3 regions of the Novosphingobium sp. FW305-C-111 genome follow, and region 1 is predicted to be linked to each of the others. Evidence: predicted binding sites of a transcription regulator. Region 1 holds the regulator's gene; each other region holds the start of a gene.
What was found. Region 1 encodes LexA, which represses DNA repair genes until DNA is damaged. Its sites were predicted from a motif close to GTTCCNCNCTTGTTCT; they were not measured.
Positions count from the first base shown of each region.

Region 1 (4,738 bases):
GACCAAGCGATGCGTGTCCGGGTCAATCTCGACGACGCCGACGACGACCCCGCGTTTGCCGAAGGGGCGACGGTGGCGATGCGAGCCCGGCTGATGCCGCCCGCTCCGCCGATGCTTCCGGGCAGCTACGACTTTGCCCGGGCAGCGTGGTTCGCCGGGATATCCGCCACCGGCAGCGTGCTAGGAAAGCCCCGGCTGATCGAGCCGGCCAGCGGCGGCGCGCGGCTGCGCGAATGGCGGCACGCATTGTCGGAGCATGTCCGCGCGCAACTCGGCGGCACGCCCGGCGCGATTGCGATGGCCTTTGCCAGCGGCGACCGCGGGGAGATCGCCAAGGCCGACGAGGAAGCGATGCGCGATGCGGGGCTCACCCACCTGCTGTCGATCAGCGGGCTGCACGTGAGCGCGGTGGTGGCCGCCGGCTATGCGCTGGCGATCCGGCTGCTCGCACTGTGGCCATGGCTCGCGCTGCGGGTGCGGCTGCCGGTCGTCGCGGCAGCGGTCGGGGCCGGCGGCGGGATCGCCTACACGCTGCTGACCGGGGCGGAGGTGCCGACGATCCGCTCGTGCATCGGTGCGGTCCTGGTGCTGGGAGCACTGGCGCTGGGGCGCGATCCGCTATCGATGCGGATGGTCGCCATCGCCGCGCTGTTCGTCATGCTGCTGTGGCCCGAGGCGGTGCTGGGCCCGAGTTTCCAGATGAGTTTCTCCGCGGTCATCGCCATCGTCGCGCTGCATTCGGCCGAGCCGGTGCGGCGGTGGTTTGCCCGGCGCGAGGAGGGGTGGGTCATGGCAATCCTGCGCCACGGGGCGATGCTGCTGGTGACCGGCGTGGTGATCGAGCTGGCGCTGATGCCGATCGGGCTGTTCCATTTCCACCGCGCCGGGATCTACGGCGCTTTGGCCAACGTCGTTGCCATCCCGCTGACGACGTTCGTGTCGATGCCGCTGATCGGGCTGGCGCTGCTCCTCGACATCGCAGGACTGGGCGCGCCGGCGTGGTGGGCGGCGGGCAAGTCTCTCGAGTTGCTGCTGTGGCTCGCGCACGTCACCGCCGCGCAGCCCGGCGCGGTGGCGCTGCTGCCGGCGATGCCGGCCGGGCCGTTCCTGCTGTTCGTGGCCGGCGCGCTGTGGCTGGCGTTGTGGAGCGGGCGGGTGCGGCTGTGGGGGCTGCTGCCGGTGCTGGCGGGGGTTGCCGGAATGTCCCTTGTGCGGCCCGCCGATGTGCTGATCTCGGGCGACGGTCGCCATGTCGGCATCACGGGGGAAGGCGGAGAATTGCTCCTCCTGCGCGAGGGGCGGGGCGACTACGTCCGCGAAAGCCTGCTCGAGATTGCCGGGATGGACGGCGAGGTGCGCACGCTCGACGCATGGCCGGGCGCGACCTGCAACCGCGATTTCTGCTCGCTCGTCCTGACGCGCGAGGGGCGGCGCACGCGGCTGCTGATCGCGCGGGGCCGCGACATCGTCGAGGAGTATCCGCTTGCCGCCGCCTGCGAACGCGCCGACCTGGTCATCGCCGACCGCCGCCTGCCGTGGACCTGCCGCCCGCACTGGCTCAAGGCCGACCGGCGGATGCTGGCGACGAGCGGCGGGCTGGCGCTCGACCTTGCTGCCCGGCAGGTCACCAGTGTCGCCGACACGCAGGGGCACCACGGGTGGTATCGCTGGCCGGAGCCTCGGAACCGCTCGCGCCAGGCCGGCCCCCCTCCGTCAGCCGCCGATGCGGCTGCCACCTCCCCGGGCGGGGGAGGATCGGCGGATCAGTGATAGCGGCGCAGCAGCCCGGCGAGCTTGCCCTGCACCTGGACTTCGGCCGGCTTGTAATACTGCGGATCATAAGCGGCGTTGGCCGGGTCGAGCCGGATCATCCCGTTCTCGCGGCGCAGGTACTTGAGCGTGGCTTCCTCGCCGCGGACCAGCGCGACGACGATTTCCCCATCGCGCGCGGTCTCGGTCCGCCGAACGAGGGCATAGTCGCCGTCGAGAATTCCGGCTTCCATCATCGAGTCGCCCGATACCTCGAGCGCGTAGTGCTCGCCCGCGCCGAGCAGTGCGGCCGGGACCGGCAGGGTCGACTGGCCCTCAAGCGCCTCGATCGGCGCGCCTGCCGCAATGCGGCCGTGGAGCGGGAGCTCGATCACGTCGTTGGCGGCGGCGGGCTGCGCCGCGGGCTTCTTCAGCGGAGTCAGCGCGGAATTCGAGTTCGCGGCGGCCTTCACCGGAGTCTTCGCCTGCGCGCTCTCGGGCTGGCGGAGCACTTCCAGCGCACGGGCGCGGTTGGGCAGGCGGCGAATGAAACCGCGCTCTTCCAGAGCGGAAATCAGGCGGTGGACGCCGGACTTCGACTTGAGGTCGAGCGCCTCCTTCATCTCTTCGAACGACGGGGAGATGCCGGTTTCCTCCAGCTTGTTCTGGATGAAGGTGATCAGTTCGTGCTGCTTGCGCGTCAGCATCAGTCTCACTCCCGCGAGCGCCCGACCATCAGGCGAACGAATGCGGAACGAATAAGCAACCTGCGAGAACCCGTCAAGCAATTCCGCCATTTTCGAGCAAGTAGATGCTCACCGCTTCGCCGGCGGCGCGCTCGGGCGCGTGGGCTTGGCGCAGGATGAGGGCATTGGCGCGGGCCAGCGGGGTCAGCGCGCCCGAATCCTGGAGCGAGTCGGGCGTCACCCGCTCGCCGTCCCAGGTGCCGCGAAGAAACTCGGTGCGACTGCCGCCCTTTGCCATGTTTTGCGCCAGAACCGAGGAAATCGGCCGCGGGCAGGGTGCGTCCGAACCGAGCATCGCCCGTACCAGCGGCAGGAGGAACAACCACGCGGTGACGAACGCCGAGGCGGGATTGCCCGGCAGGCCGAGCACCAGCTGCCGCCCGCGCCGGGCCACCAGGAGCGGCTTGCCGGGCTTGATGGCGACCCGCCAGAACTCGAGGTCGGCTCCGAGCTCGGCGAGCGCCGGACGGATCAGGTCGTGGTCGCCGACCGAAGCGCCGCCGGTGGTGACAATCAGGTCCGCATCCGGCGCGGCGGAGAGCGCGGCGACCAGCGACTCGAGCCGGTCTGGAACCGGGCCGCTGCACGTCACCTGCGCGGGCAGGCCGCCGAGCATCGCGGCGATCATCGGGCCGTTGCTCGCCGGAAGCAGCGCCGGGTCGCGGCCCGCGCCGGGTGCGACCAGCTCGTCGCCGCTGTCGAACACCGCGATCCGCGCCTCGCGGCGGACCGGCAGGAGGTGGTGGCCCGCCGCGATGGCCAGCGCGAGCTGCGCGGGGCCGAGCTGGGTTCCCGCAGCGAGGACCGGCGATCCGGCGGCGAAGTCCATGGCCTGCGGGCGGATGTGCCTGCCCGGCGGGACGGGCGCTTCGCCGGTCAGCACCAGCGCATCGCCGTCGCGGCGGCAGTCTTCCTGGAGGAGGACGGCGTCCGCACCCTCCGGCACCACCGCGCCGGTCGAGATCCGCACCGCCTCGCCCGGACCCACCGTTCCGCTGAAGGTATGTCCCGCGGCGCTTTCGCCGATGACGTGCCACGGCCCGGGGAGGTCCGCGCCGCGCAGGGCGTAGCCGTCCATGGCCGAGACGGGGGCGGCGGGCTGGTCGCGGCGGGCGGGGAGGTCCTGGGCGAGCCAGAAGCCCGCGCATTCGGTGATGCGGCGGTGTTCGACGGGCAGCGCCGGGGCCATCGCCATCAGCTTCGCCTGGGCATCGGCAAAGGGGAGGGGCGGGGCCTTGCCGCTCACTCCGCCGCCTTCCAGTCGCCCGACTTGCCGCCGCGCTTTTCGATCAGCCGAACGCTTTCGATGACCATGCCTTTGTCGACCGCTTTGGCCATGTCGTAAATCGTCAGCAGCGCGACCGAGACCGCGGTCAGCGCCTCCATCTCCACCCCGGTGCGCCCGATGAGCGAAGCGGTCGCCCGGGCTTCCACGCCGTCATCAGTGAGGGTGAAAGCCACGCTCACCGCGTCGAGGGCGAGCGGGTGGCACAGCGGGATCAGCTCGCCGGTCTTCTTCGCCGCCATGATTCCGGCGATGCGGGCGGCGGCGAGGACGTCGCCCTTGGGCACCGTGCCGTCGCGGATCGCCGCGAGCGCCTCGGCCGACATGCGGATCCGCCCGGCCGCGATCGCCACCCGCGCGGTCTGCGCCTTGCCGCCGACGTCGACCATCCGGGCGTTGCCGTCCGAGTCGAGGTGAGTCAGCCCGGTCATGCGAAACCCGCGGATTTGCGTCGAAGTTGACGAAGTTGACAGTGTCCAGGGAGAAAACTCCGGGGCCTCCCCGAAGGACGCCGCAAGGTGCTGCCGGCAAGGTCTGAAGATCGCTCGAACATGGCCGTCACATGCCAGACGCATTGCGGGTAGGACAGCCCCAAACCGGCCGAAAAAGCGTGTCGACTTCGCCCGATGCGAACGGCAAGTTCGGCGCACGACAAAAGGGGGATGCCATGAAGAAGCGGAACATCGTGCTGAGCGCGCTTGGCGCGGTGCTGCTGGCGGGCGGGGGCTGGTTCGCCGCGCAGGACAAGGAGACCCGCGGCCTGCTGCTGGCCCTGCCGACCGACCGCGATGTGCTGTCCTGGTCGATCCCGCAGCGCGATGCGGCGTTCCGCGCGATGGATCGCCTGCCGGTGCTGGCCAAGGCGAACACCATCCAGCCCGCCGCGAACCCGCTGCCGCTGCCACCGGGCGAGCCGCTCGTCATCCCGGGGCTCGACGCGTACATGAAGACCCAGCGC
Region 1 is NZ_JBYSYP010000005.1:211,574-216,311, reverse strand. Features, by position in the region: gene AC3WLD_RS08150 (ComEC/Rec2 family competence protein) at 1-1,770, shown strand, start outside; gene lexA (transcriptional repressor LexA) at 1,764-2,456, opposite strand; gene AC3WLD_RS08140 (molybdopterin molybdotransferase MoeA) at 2,530-3,741, opposite strand; gene moaC (cyclic pyranopterin monophosphate synthase MoaC) at 3,738-4,211, opposite strand; gene AC3WLD_RS08130 (serine hydrolase domain-containing protein) at 4,448-4,738, shown strand, end outside.

Region 2 (4,738 bases), on a different contig from region 1:
GTCGTCGCCTGCTGGCCGACCTTGACGTAGCCAAGCCCGACCTCGTTCAGCATGTGCATCCGGTCGCGGATCGGGGGAACGGCCTTGAAGAACTCTTCCGCGTCCTCGATCGTCATGTCGAGCACGTCGGCGATCGAGTGGCCCTTGAACTTCACCTCGAGCGTTTCGCGGTTGTAGCGCTTGCCGGCGCACTCCTCGCAGGTGACGTAGACGTCGGGGAGGAAGTGCATCTCGATCTTGATCAGGCCGTCGCCCTGGCACTTCTCGCAGCGGCCGCCCTTGACGTTGAAGCTGAACCGCCCGGCCTTGTAGCCGCGCGCCTCGCTCTCCGGCAGGCCGGCGAACCAGTCGCGGATCAGGGTGAACGCGCCGGTGTAGGTCGCCGGGTTGGAGCGCGGGGTGCGGCCGATCGGCGACTGGTCGATCTCGATCACCTTGTCGCAGTGTTCGAGGCCGGTGATCCGGTCGTGCGGCCCGGCGATGACCCGCGCGCCGTTCAATGTGCGCGCGGCGCCGGCGTGGAGCGTGTCGATGGTGAAGCTCGACTTGCCCGAGCCGGAGACCCCGGTGACACAGGTGAAGGTGCCGAGCGGGATGCTCGCCGTCACGTTGCGCAGGTTGTTGGCCCGCGCCCCCTCGACCGTAAGCTTGAGCCCGTTGCCCTTGCGGCGCTTGGCCGGCACCTCGATGCTGCGCGCGCCGGTGAGGTACTGGCCGGTGAGGCTGTCCGGGCTGGCGAGGATGTCCTGCAAGGTGCCCTGCGCGACGATCTCGCCGCCGTGGACGCCCGCGCCGGGGCCGAGATCGACCACGTGGTCCGCGGTGCGGATCGCGTCCTCGTCATGTTCGACCACGATGACCGTGTTGCCGAGGTCGCGCAGTCGCTTCAACGTTTCCAGCAGCCGGTCGTTGTCGCGCTGGTGGAGGCCGATGCTGGGTTCATCCAGCACGTAGAGCACGCCCGACAGCCCGCTGCCGATCTGGCTGGCGAGGCGGATGCGCTGGCTCTCCCCGCCGGAGAGGGTGCCGCTGGTGCGGTCGAGGTTGAGGTAATCGAGCCCGACGTTGTTGAGGAAGCCCAGCCGCTCGTTGATCTCCTTGAGGATGGCCTTGGCGATCTGGCGCTGCTGGTCGGTGAGCTGGCCTTCCAGCTCGTCGAACCACGCCTTCGCCGCGGCGACCGAGCGGCGGGTGACGGACGAGATGTCCGCCCCGGCGACCTTGACGCTCAGCGCCTCGGGCTTCAGCCGCGCGCCGTGGCAGGTCTCGCAGGGCTGCGCGGTCTGGTACTTGCCCAGCTCCTCGCGCATCCACGCGCTCTCGGTCTGCAGCAGGCGGCGGTTGAGGTTGCCGATGACGCCCTCGAACGCCTTCTTGACCGTGTAGCTCTTCTTGCCGTCGATGAAGGTGAGCGGGACCGGCTTGCCCCCGGTGCCGTGGAGGATCACCAGCCGCACCTCGCCCGGCAGCTCGGCCCACGGGGTTTCGAGGCTGAACCCGAACTCCGCGGCGAGGCTCGCCAGCACCTGCATGTAGTACGGGCTCGGCGGGTTTGACTTCGCCCACGGCACGATCGCGCCCTGCTTGAGCGAGAGGTGTTCGTTGGGCACGACCAGCTGGTCGTCGAACAGCAGCTTTTCGCCGAGGCCATCGCAGGCCGGGCACGCGCCCATCGGCGCGTTGAACGAGAACAGCCGCGGCTCGAGGCTCTCGATGGTGAAGCCGCTGACGGGGCAGGCGAACTTTTCGCTGAACACGATGCGGTTGGGCGGGAGGCCGGCGCCCTTGAGGTTCCTGCCCTGAGTCCCCGCGGAGGCGGGGACCTCCATCGGCTGTGCACTACCGCCCGAGGCCCCCGCCTTCGCGGGGGCGCGGCTGGTGACTTCCGCCACCGTCGTATCCGCCAGGTCGACATAGGCCAGCCCCTCGGCCAGCTTGAGCGCCTGCTCGAAACTGTCCGCCAGCCGCGTCTGGATACCGTCGCGCACCGCGATGCGGTCGACCACCACCTCGATGTCGTGCTTGTATTTCTTGTCGAGCGCCGGGGCGTCCTCGATCGCGAACATCTCCCCGTCGATGCGGACGCGGGTGTAGCCGGCCTTCTGCCACTCGAGCAGTTCCTTGCGGTACTCCCCCTTGCGCCCGCGCACCACGGGGGCGAGCAGGTAGGCGCGTGTACCCTCGGGCAGGGCCATCACCCGGTCGACCATCTGGCTGACCGTCTGCGCCGCGATCGGCAGGCCGGTGGCGGGCGAATAGGGCACGCCGACCCGCGCCCACAGCAGGCGCATGTAGTCATAGACCTCGGTCACCGTCGCCACGGTCGAGCGGGGGTTGCGGCTGGTGGTCTTCTGCTCGATCGAGATCGCGGGGCTGAGCCCGTCGATATGCTCGACATCGGGCTTCTGCATCATCTCGAGGAACTGGCGCGCATAGGCCGAGAGGCTCTCGACATAGCGGCGCTGCCCTTCGGCATAGATCGTGTCGAACGCGAGGCTGCTCTTCCCCGAGCCCGACAGCCCGGTGATGACGATCAGGCTGTCGCGCGGGAGATCGACGTCGATCCCCTTGAGGTTATGCTCGCGCGCACCGCGCACGGAAATGGTCGAAAGGGACATGCGCCGGGTTTGTTCCAGATTTGTTCGATTCAGGCAAGGGCGCAGAGCCCCCCGCCGCCGCCGCCGGAGAAGCCCCGCGCCGGAGTTTCCACCATTTGGGAAGCGATGCCCCGCGATGCAACTTGGCAAGCGGTTGATTGTTGGAGAGAAGGAGCGGGAGAACTCATTTCCGCTTGGGAAGCTGCCACAGATGATGGACAGTTTTATCGGACTTGTGCTTTTGTCGATCGTCATTGCTGCAGCTTCAAAGGCGCTCATCAACCAGATGAGGGCAAACGCAACTGCCCGCACCGCTCAACACCGGGAGCTGCTCTTGGCGATAGAGCGTGTGGAGCAGGCCATTGAGATCGTCGGCCTCGATTGCGATTCCATCCCGCCCGGTAGCCGCCCAGCCAACGACTGAAAGCCATAGACACCTTGGCGCTTCCACATTGGATCAATCTGGGATCTGCCATGGGCGCATTCGCCCTTCCCCATTATTGCTGCGTCTGCGAAGGTTAGCCGTCGTTAGTCGATGCCCGGGGGGTCGTTTTGTCGGACGCACGCGTGGCGGTGCTGCTGCCTTGCTATAACGAGGAGGTCGCTATCGGCGCGACTGTCGCGGGGTTTCGCGCGGCGATCCCAGGTGCGGTCGTCTATGTGTATGACAACAACAGCTCCGATCGCACGGCGGAGGTCGCGCGCGCGGCGGGGGCGGTGGTGCGGACAGAGACGATGCAGGGCAAGGGCCACGTCGTCCGCCGGATGTTCGCGGACGTCGAGGCCGACATCTACGTCATGGCCGATGGCGACGCGACCTATGACGCCGCGGCCGCGCCGGCAATGATCGCGGCGCTGGTCGAAGGTGAGCTGGACATGGTCGTGGGCGCGCGACAGCACGAGGTTTCCGCAGCCTATCGCCCGGGCCATGAATGGGGCAACCGCATCCTCACCGGCACCCTCGCCCGCCTGTTCGGTCGCGCCTTCAAGGACATTCTCAGCGGCTACCGGGTGTTCTCGCGGCGCTTCGTCAAGAGCTTCCCGGTGCTGTCCGGCGGGTTCGAGATCGAGACTGAGATCTCGGTTCACGCGCTCGAACTGCGGATGCCGGTGGCGGAGATCGAGACCCGCTATGGCGCGCGGCCCGATGGCTCGGCATCCAAGCTGTCGACCTACCGCGACGGGCTGCGGATCGTGCGGACGATGGCGACGCTCTACCGGGTGGAGAAGCCGATCCCGTTCTTCGGGACGATCGGCGCGCTGTGCTTCCTGGCTGCCGTGATCCTCGCGATCCCCCTGATGTTCACTTACCTCGAGACGGGGCTGGTCCCGCGCTTCCCCACCGCGATCCTTTCGACGGGACTCGTGATCGTATCGTTCCTGTGCCTGTTCACCGGGCTGATCCTCGACACCGTGGTGCGCGGGCGGCGCGAGGTGCGGCGGCTCGCGTACCTCTCGATCCCCGCGCAGAAGCGCGCGGAGTGAGCGGGATGGGGGGCGCGACGGGCGACTGGCGCGAGACCGCGAGCCAGTTCCTTCGCTATGCGGCGACGGGCGGGCTGGCCTCGGTCGCCAACGTCGGGGTCTATTGGGTGCTGGCGACCACGGCGGGGATGAACCCCAACCTGGCGTGGACGATCGGCTATCTCGCCGCGGTCGCCATCGGCTATGTCGTCCATTCGCGGTGGAGTTTCCGCGGGCATGGCGAGCGGCACGGGCTGGTGCGGACGGGCGGCAAGTTCTTCGCGGTGTCGCTGGTCAGCTATGGGCTCAACTCGTTCTGGGTGTGGCTGCTGGTCGAACGGCTGGACCTCGCCACCTGGACGCCGGTCCCGCCGGCGGTGTTCGTCACCCCGGTGATCGTGTTCCTGCTGAACCGGCAGTGGGTGTTCCGATAATGGCGCGGCTGCGCGCGCTGGCGCTGGTCCTGCTCGGTGCGGCGATCCTGCTGGTGCCGGCGCTGGTCAATCGGGCGCCGTTCGTGTTCTATGACACGACCCATTACCTCGAGACCGGCCAGTCGATCTGGGGCGCGGCGCATGTGACGTTCCCGGGCCTCGGCGGGGCGGACGCAAACTCATTCGCCGGGAAGGCAAGTGCCGCCCCAGCCGCCGCTGCGGTGCCTGCCGCGCCCGATCGAA
Region 2 is NZ_JBYSYP010000012.1:15,191-19,928, forward strand. Features, by position in the region: gene uvrA (excinuclease ABC subunit UvrA) at 1-2,618, opposite strand, end outside; gene AC3WLD_RS13850 (hypothetical protein) at 2,734-3,021, shown strand; gene AC3WLD_RS13855 (glycosyltransferase family 2 protein) at 3,150-4,082, shown strand; gene AC3WLD_RS13860 (GtrA family protein) at 4,088-4,495, shown strand; gene AC3WLD_RS13865 (hypothetical protein) at 4,495-4,738, shown strand, end outside.
Region 2: uvrA (excinuclease ABC subunit UvrA) is a predicted target of LexA. The motif match lies at 2,630-2,645, and genes of this name have one in related genera.

Region 3 (4,738 bases), on a different contig from region 1:
GAACTGCCCTGGGCAGACCAGGTCGGCCGGCTCGCGGTCAAGCGCGGGGCGACCACGCTGCCCTCGCTCCCCGGCGAACAGCGCTTCGTCAGCCTGCCATCCACGCCCAAGCGGATCCGTCCGCGTTCGGCCAGCGACGGCACGATGCCGGATTCGATCGCCAACGCGATCCAGGAGAAGATCAAGGTCGATGACCCCGCCGGGGCGCGGGTGCTGCTCGACGGGATCGACGCAACGCTCTCGACCGAGGCGCGCGCCGAGTGGCGGCAGAAGGTCGGCTGGGCGTTCTATATCGAGAACGACGACGCTTCGGCGCGTACCGTCTCGCTGTCGGCTGCGGAAGGCACCGGACCGTGGGTGGCCGAGGCGATGTGGACCGCCGGTCTCGCCAGCTGGCGCCTCGGCAACTGCGCCGATGCCGCCACATCCTTCGAACAGAGTGCCGCGGGCGCCCAGAACGAGGAACTGCGCGCCGCCGCCAATTACTGGGCGAGCCGCGCGTACCTCAAGTGCCGCCAGCCGGAGAAGGTTTCGGGCCTGCTCAAGGCCGCAGCCGGCAACCGCGACACGCTTTACGGGATGATGGCGGCCGAAGCGCTCGGCCTGCGCGAGGCGACGCCGCCCGCCCCGGCCGACTTCAGCAACGACGACTGGCAGATGCTCCGCTCGGTCCCGAACGTGCGCGTCGCCGTGCAGCTCGCCGAGATCGGCGAAGGCGGACTGGCCGACGAAGTCCTGCGCCACCAGGCGCGGATCGGCGATCCCTCGCAATACGCGCCGCTCTCGCGCCTCGCCCGCGATCTCGGCCTCCCTTCGACCCAGCTGTGGATGGCCTACAATGCCCCCGCGGGAGCACGGCCCGACGCGATGGCCCGCTTCCCCGCGCCGAAGTGGACCCCGGCCAACGGCTGGAAGGTCGATCCGGCGCTGCTGTTCGCGCACTCGCTTCAGGAATCGAACTTCCGCACGAGCGCGGTCAGCCCCGCCGGCGCGACCGGGCTGATGCAGGTCCGCCCCGGCACCGCGCGCGACATCGCCCGCTGGGACAGCTCGCTCGCCGGCCGCGACGGGCAGCTGACGCTTCCGGAAGTCAACATGGGCTTCGGCCAGTCCTACCTCGCCACCTTGCGCGACAGCGAAGCGACGCAGGGCCTGCTGCCCAAGGTGATGGCCGCCTACAACGCCGGGCCGCTCCCGGTGGCGCGCTGGAACACCGAGATCCGCGACCAGGGCGATCCGCTGCTGTGGATGGAATCGGTCCCCTATTGGGAAACGCGCGGCTACGTGAACATCGTGATGCGGAACTACTGGATGTACGAGCGCCAGGCCGGCGGCGAATCCGAAAGCCGGATGGGCCTCGTCCAGGGCATGTGGCCCAAGTTTCCCGGCCTGTCGGGCGCAGGCTCGGTGCGGATTACCCAGAATGGCCGTTGATCCCAGCCGCACGTTCAAGCCGATCAATATCGCCCTGCTCACCGTTTCCGACACCCGCGGCCCGGACGAGGACACCAGCGGCGACATTCTTGCCGAGCGGATCAAGGGCGCCGGCCATTCGCTGGCAGCGCGGGCGATCGAAAAGGACGACGCGCTGCGCATCGCCAGCCGGCTCAACAACTGGATCGACGACCGCAGCGTCGACGCGGTGATCATCACCGGCGGCACCGGGCTGACCGGCCGCGACGTGACCCCCGAGGCGCTCGACCGGGTGAAGACCCGCGACATTCCCGGCTTCGGCGAGCTGTTCCGCTGGATCAGCTACAAGACCATCGGCACCAGCACGATCCAGAGCCGCGCCTGCGCGGTGGTCGCGCGCGGGACCTACATCTTTGCCCTGCCCGGCTCGAACGGCGCGGTGAAAGACGGCTGGGACGGCATTCTCGCCGAGCAGCTCGACAGCCGCAACCGGCCCTGCAACTTCGTCGAGCTGATGCCGCGGCTGACCGAGACCTAATCCCAATACACAGGACGTCGTCACCCTGAACTGGTTTCAGGGTCCACTCGCGACCTCCCCCGACACCCGGTACTGCAAGCTCCCCCGTCGGTTTGCCTATTCGCGACTACTCCGGAGCGGGAAGACCCGGGACCCTGAAACAAGTTCAGGGTGACAAATTCTTTTGGACTTGCGCGCTTGCCCGACTCTGATGTTCTCTCTATGTTCTTCTCATGCCCCCGCGCGAGTCCATCCATGGCCGCGGCGCGCAATCGGCCGCCGTTCCCAGCCGCTTCGGCCTTGCCGCGCGCGAGGCCGATGGTGACTGGCTGGATGAGCGCGTGGGAATCGACGGCGAGGCCCCGCGCATCCGCACCACGGTGACCGAGGAACGGCCCAGGACCATCGTCACATTCAACCAGTCTCCCGATATCCCGTTCGACCGCTCGCTTAACGCCTACCGCGGCTGCGAGCATGGCTGCATCTACTGCTACGCCCGCCCCACCCATGCCTTCCACGACCTCTCGCCGGGGCTGGACTTCGAGACCAGGCTGTTCGCCAAACCCAACGCCGCGGAGATCCTGCGCCGGACCTTCGCCGCCAGGGGCTACAAGCCGGCGCCGCTGGCGATGGGCACCAACACCGATCCCTACCAGCCGATCGAGGGCCGCTACCGCATCACCCGCGCCGTGCTGGAAGTGTGCCTCGACGCGCGGCATCCGGTGACGATCACCACCAAGTCGGACCGCGTGCTGCGCGATCTCGACCTGCTGGCGGAGCTGGCAAAGGAGAACCTCGTCGCCGTCGGCATCTCGGTGACCAGCCTCGATCCGCGCCTGTCCGGCCTGCTCGAACCGCGCGCCGCCGCCCCGGCCAAGCGGCTGGCGGCGCTCGGCAAGCTGGTCGAGGCGGGTGTGCCGGCGCACGTTTCGGTCGCTCCGGTCGTGCCCTCGATCACCGACGAATTCATGGAAGGCATCCTCGAGCGCGCCGGGGCGCTCGGCGTGCGTTCGGCCAGCTGGATCATGCTGCGCCTACCGCACGAAGTCGCCCCGCTGTTCCGCGAGTGGCTTGACGTCCATTACCCCGACCGCGCCGGCAAGGTGATGGCCATCGTCCAGTCGGTCCGGGAGGGCCGCGACAACGACCCCTCTTTCTTCACGCGGATGAAACCGCAGGGCGTCTGGGCCGACCTCTTCCGCGCCCGCTTCCGCATCGCCTGCAAGCGTGCGGGGATCGATCAGGTGAAGCTCTCGCTCGACAGCACCCGCTTCCGCAGGCCCAGCGCCGATGGGCAGATGAGCCTGCTTTAGAAATCCCTCCTCCCAAACCTCGCCAGCCCCTGGTTCACGCCCGGCGGGTCCAACGCCGACAGGTCGAGCGGCAGCGGTTCGCCCAGCCATTCGCCGAGTACCGTGTGATCGGCGAGGTCATCGTTGGTCAGCGGGTGAATGAGCGCGCGGAGGCCGCTCCCGGCGATTACCGCCCGCACCGCTTCATGATCGCCTTCGCGGAAGTGGACCTCGAACTGCGCCTGCGGGTGCGGTCCGACCGGTTCGTCGCAGAGGCTGCCCGCGAACAGCACCGCGTCCATCGCCGCAAGCCGAGCGTGGAGCGATCGCGCTTCGTCGCGGGAGGCCCGCCGGTAATAGACATGGGCGTGCCACGGCGCGCCCGACGCGCCGCTCACGGGCCGAAGCGGATCAGGCGGCTGTCGGCGACTGCGGCGGTGCGGTGGGGAACGACGTCGCGGACGTATTCCTCGTTCTTGACCATCTTCATGAAGGCCGCGCTGTCGGGATAGCCCATCACGAAGATCTCGTCCCACTCGTCCTCGGGCCCGGTGACGACGCACTCCAGCGGCGGAGACCAGATCATCGCGGCACCGTCGTTCGCGACCACGCGCTGGAAGCCCTCCTTGTAGATGGCATAGGCCTCCCGGCCGGTCAGGCCCTTGCCGCGGTTGGGATGGCCTTCCGGGTATTCGGCAAGCTCACGCAGCTTGATCAGGTTGAGCATCTGGATCGGGCGATCGCGGGGCAGGTCCTTGAACCGCTGCCAGTTGTCGCGCGAGGGATCGATGTACGTGGTCATCTCAGGCCTCCGCCAGCTTGTAGTCCCTGAACCGGTCGCGCAGGTCCTTCTTGCTGATCTTGCCGGTGCCGGTGTGGGGAATGTCGTCGACGAATTCGACCGCGTCGGGCAGCCACCACTTGGCGACGTGTCCGGCAAGATATTCGCGCAGTTCCCCAGCCGTCACCTCCGCCCCTTCGCGCTTGATGACGACCAGGATCGGGCGCTCGTCCCACTTGGGGTGATAGATGCCGATGGCGGCGGCTTCCTGCACCGCCGGGTGGCCGACCGCGGCGTTCTCGAGCTCGACCGAGCTGATCCATTCGCCGCCTGACTTGATGACGTCCTTGGTTCGGTCGGTCAGCTGGAGCACGCCGTCGGGATGAATCAGCGCGACGTCGCCGGTGTCGAACCACTGGCCGGGCCCGACCGCGTCTTTCTCCGCCTTGAAGTAGCGCTTGACCACCCACGGACCGCGCACCTGCAGGGCGCCGGCGGTCTTGCCGTCGCGGGGCAGCACCTTCGAGGGATCATCGAGATCGACGCAGCGGATCTCCACGCCGAAGGGGACGCGGCCCTGCATCACCTTGGCCATGACCTGGTCGTCGAACGAGAGCTTGTCCCAATTCCACGGCTCGCACCCGGTGGTGCCGATCGGCGAGGTTTCGGTCATCCCCCAGGCGTGGACGATACGCACGCCATTGCGCATGAACCGCTCGATCATCGCCTTGGGCA
Region 3 is NZ_JBYSYP010000004.1:246,413-251,150, forward strand. Features, by position in the region: gene AC3WLD_RS06935 (lytic transglycosylase domain-containing protein) at 1-1,434, shown strand, start outside; gene moaB (molybdenum cofactor biosynthesis protein B) at 1,424-1,951, shown strand; gene AC3WLD_RS06945 (PA0069 family radical SAM protein) at 2,164-3,243, shown strand; gene AC3WLD_RS06950 (DOPA 4,5-dioxygenase family protein) at 3,240-3,620, opposite strand; gene AC3WLD_RS06955 (DUF1330 domain-containing protein) at 3,617-4,024, opposite strand; gene AC3WLD_RS06960 (long-chain fatty acid--CoA ligase) at 4,026-4,738, opposite strand, start outside.
Region 3: AC3WLD_RS06945 (PA0069 family radical SAM protein) is a predicted target of LexA. The motif match lies at 2,144-2,159, and genes of this name have one in related genera.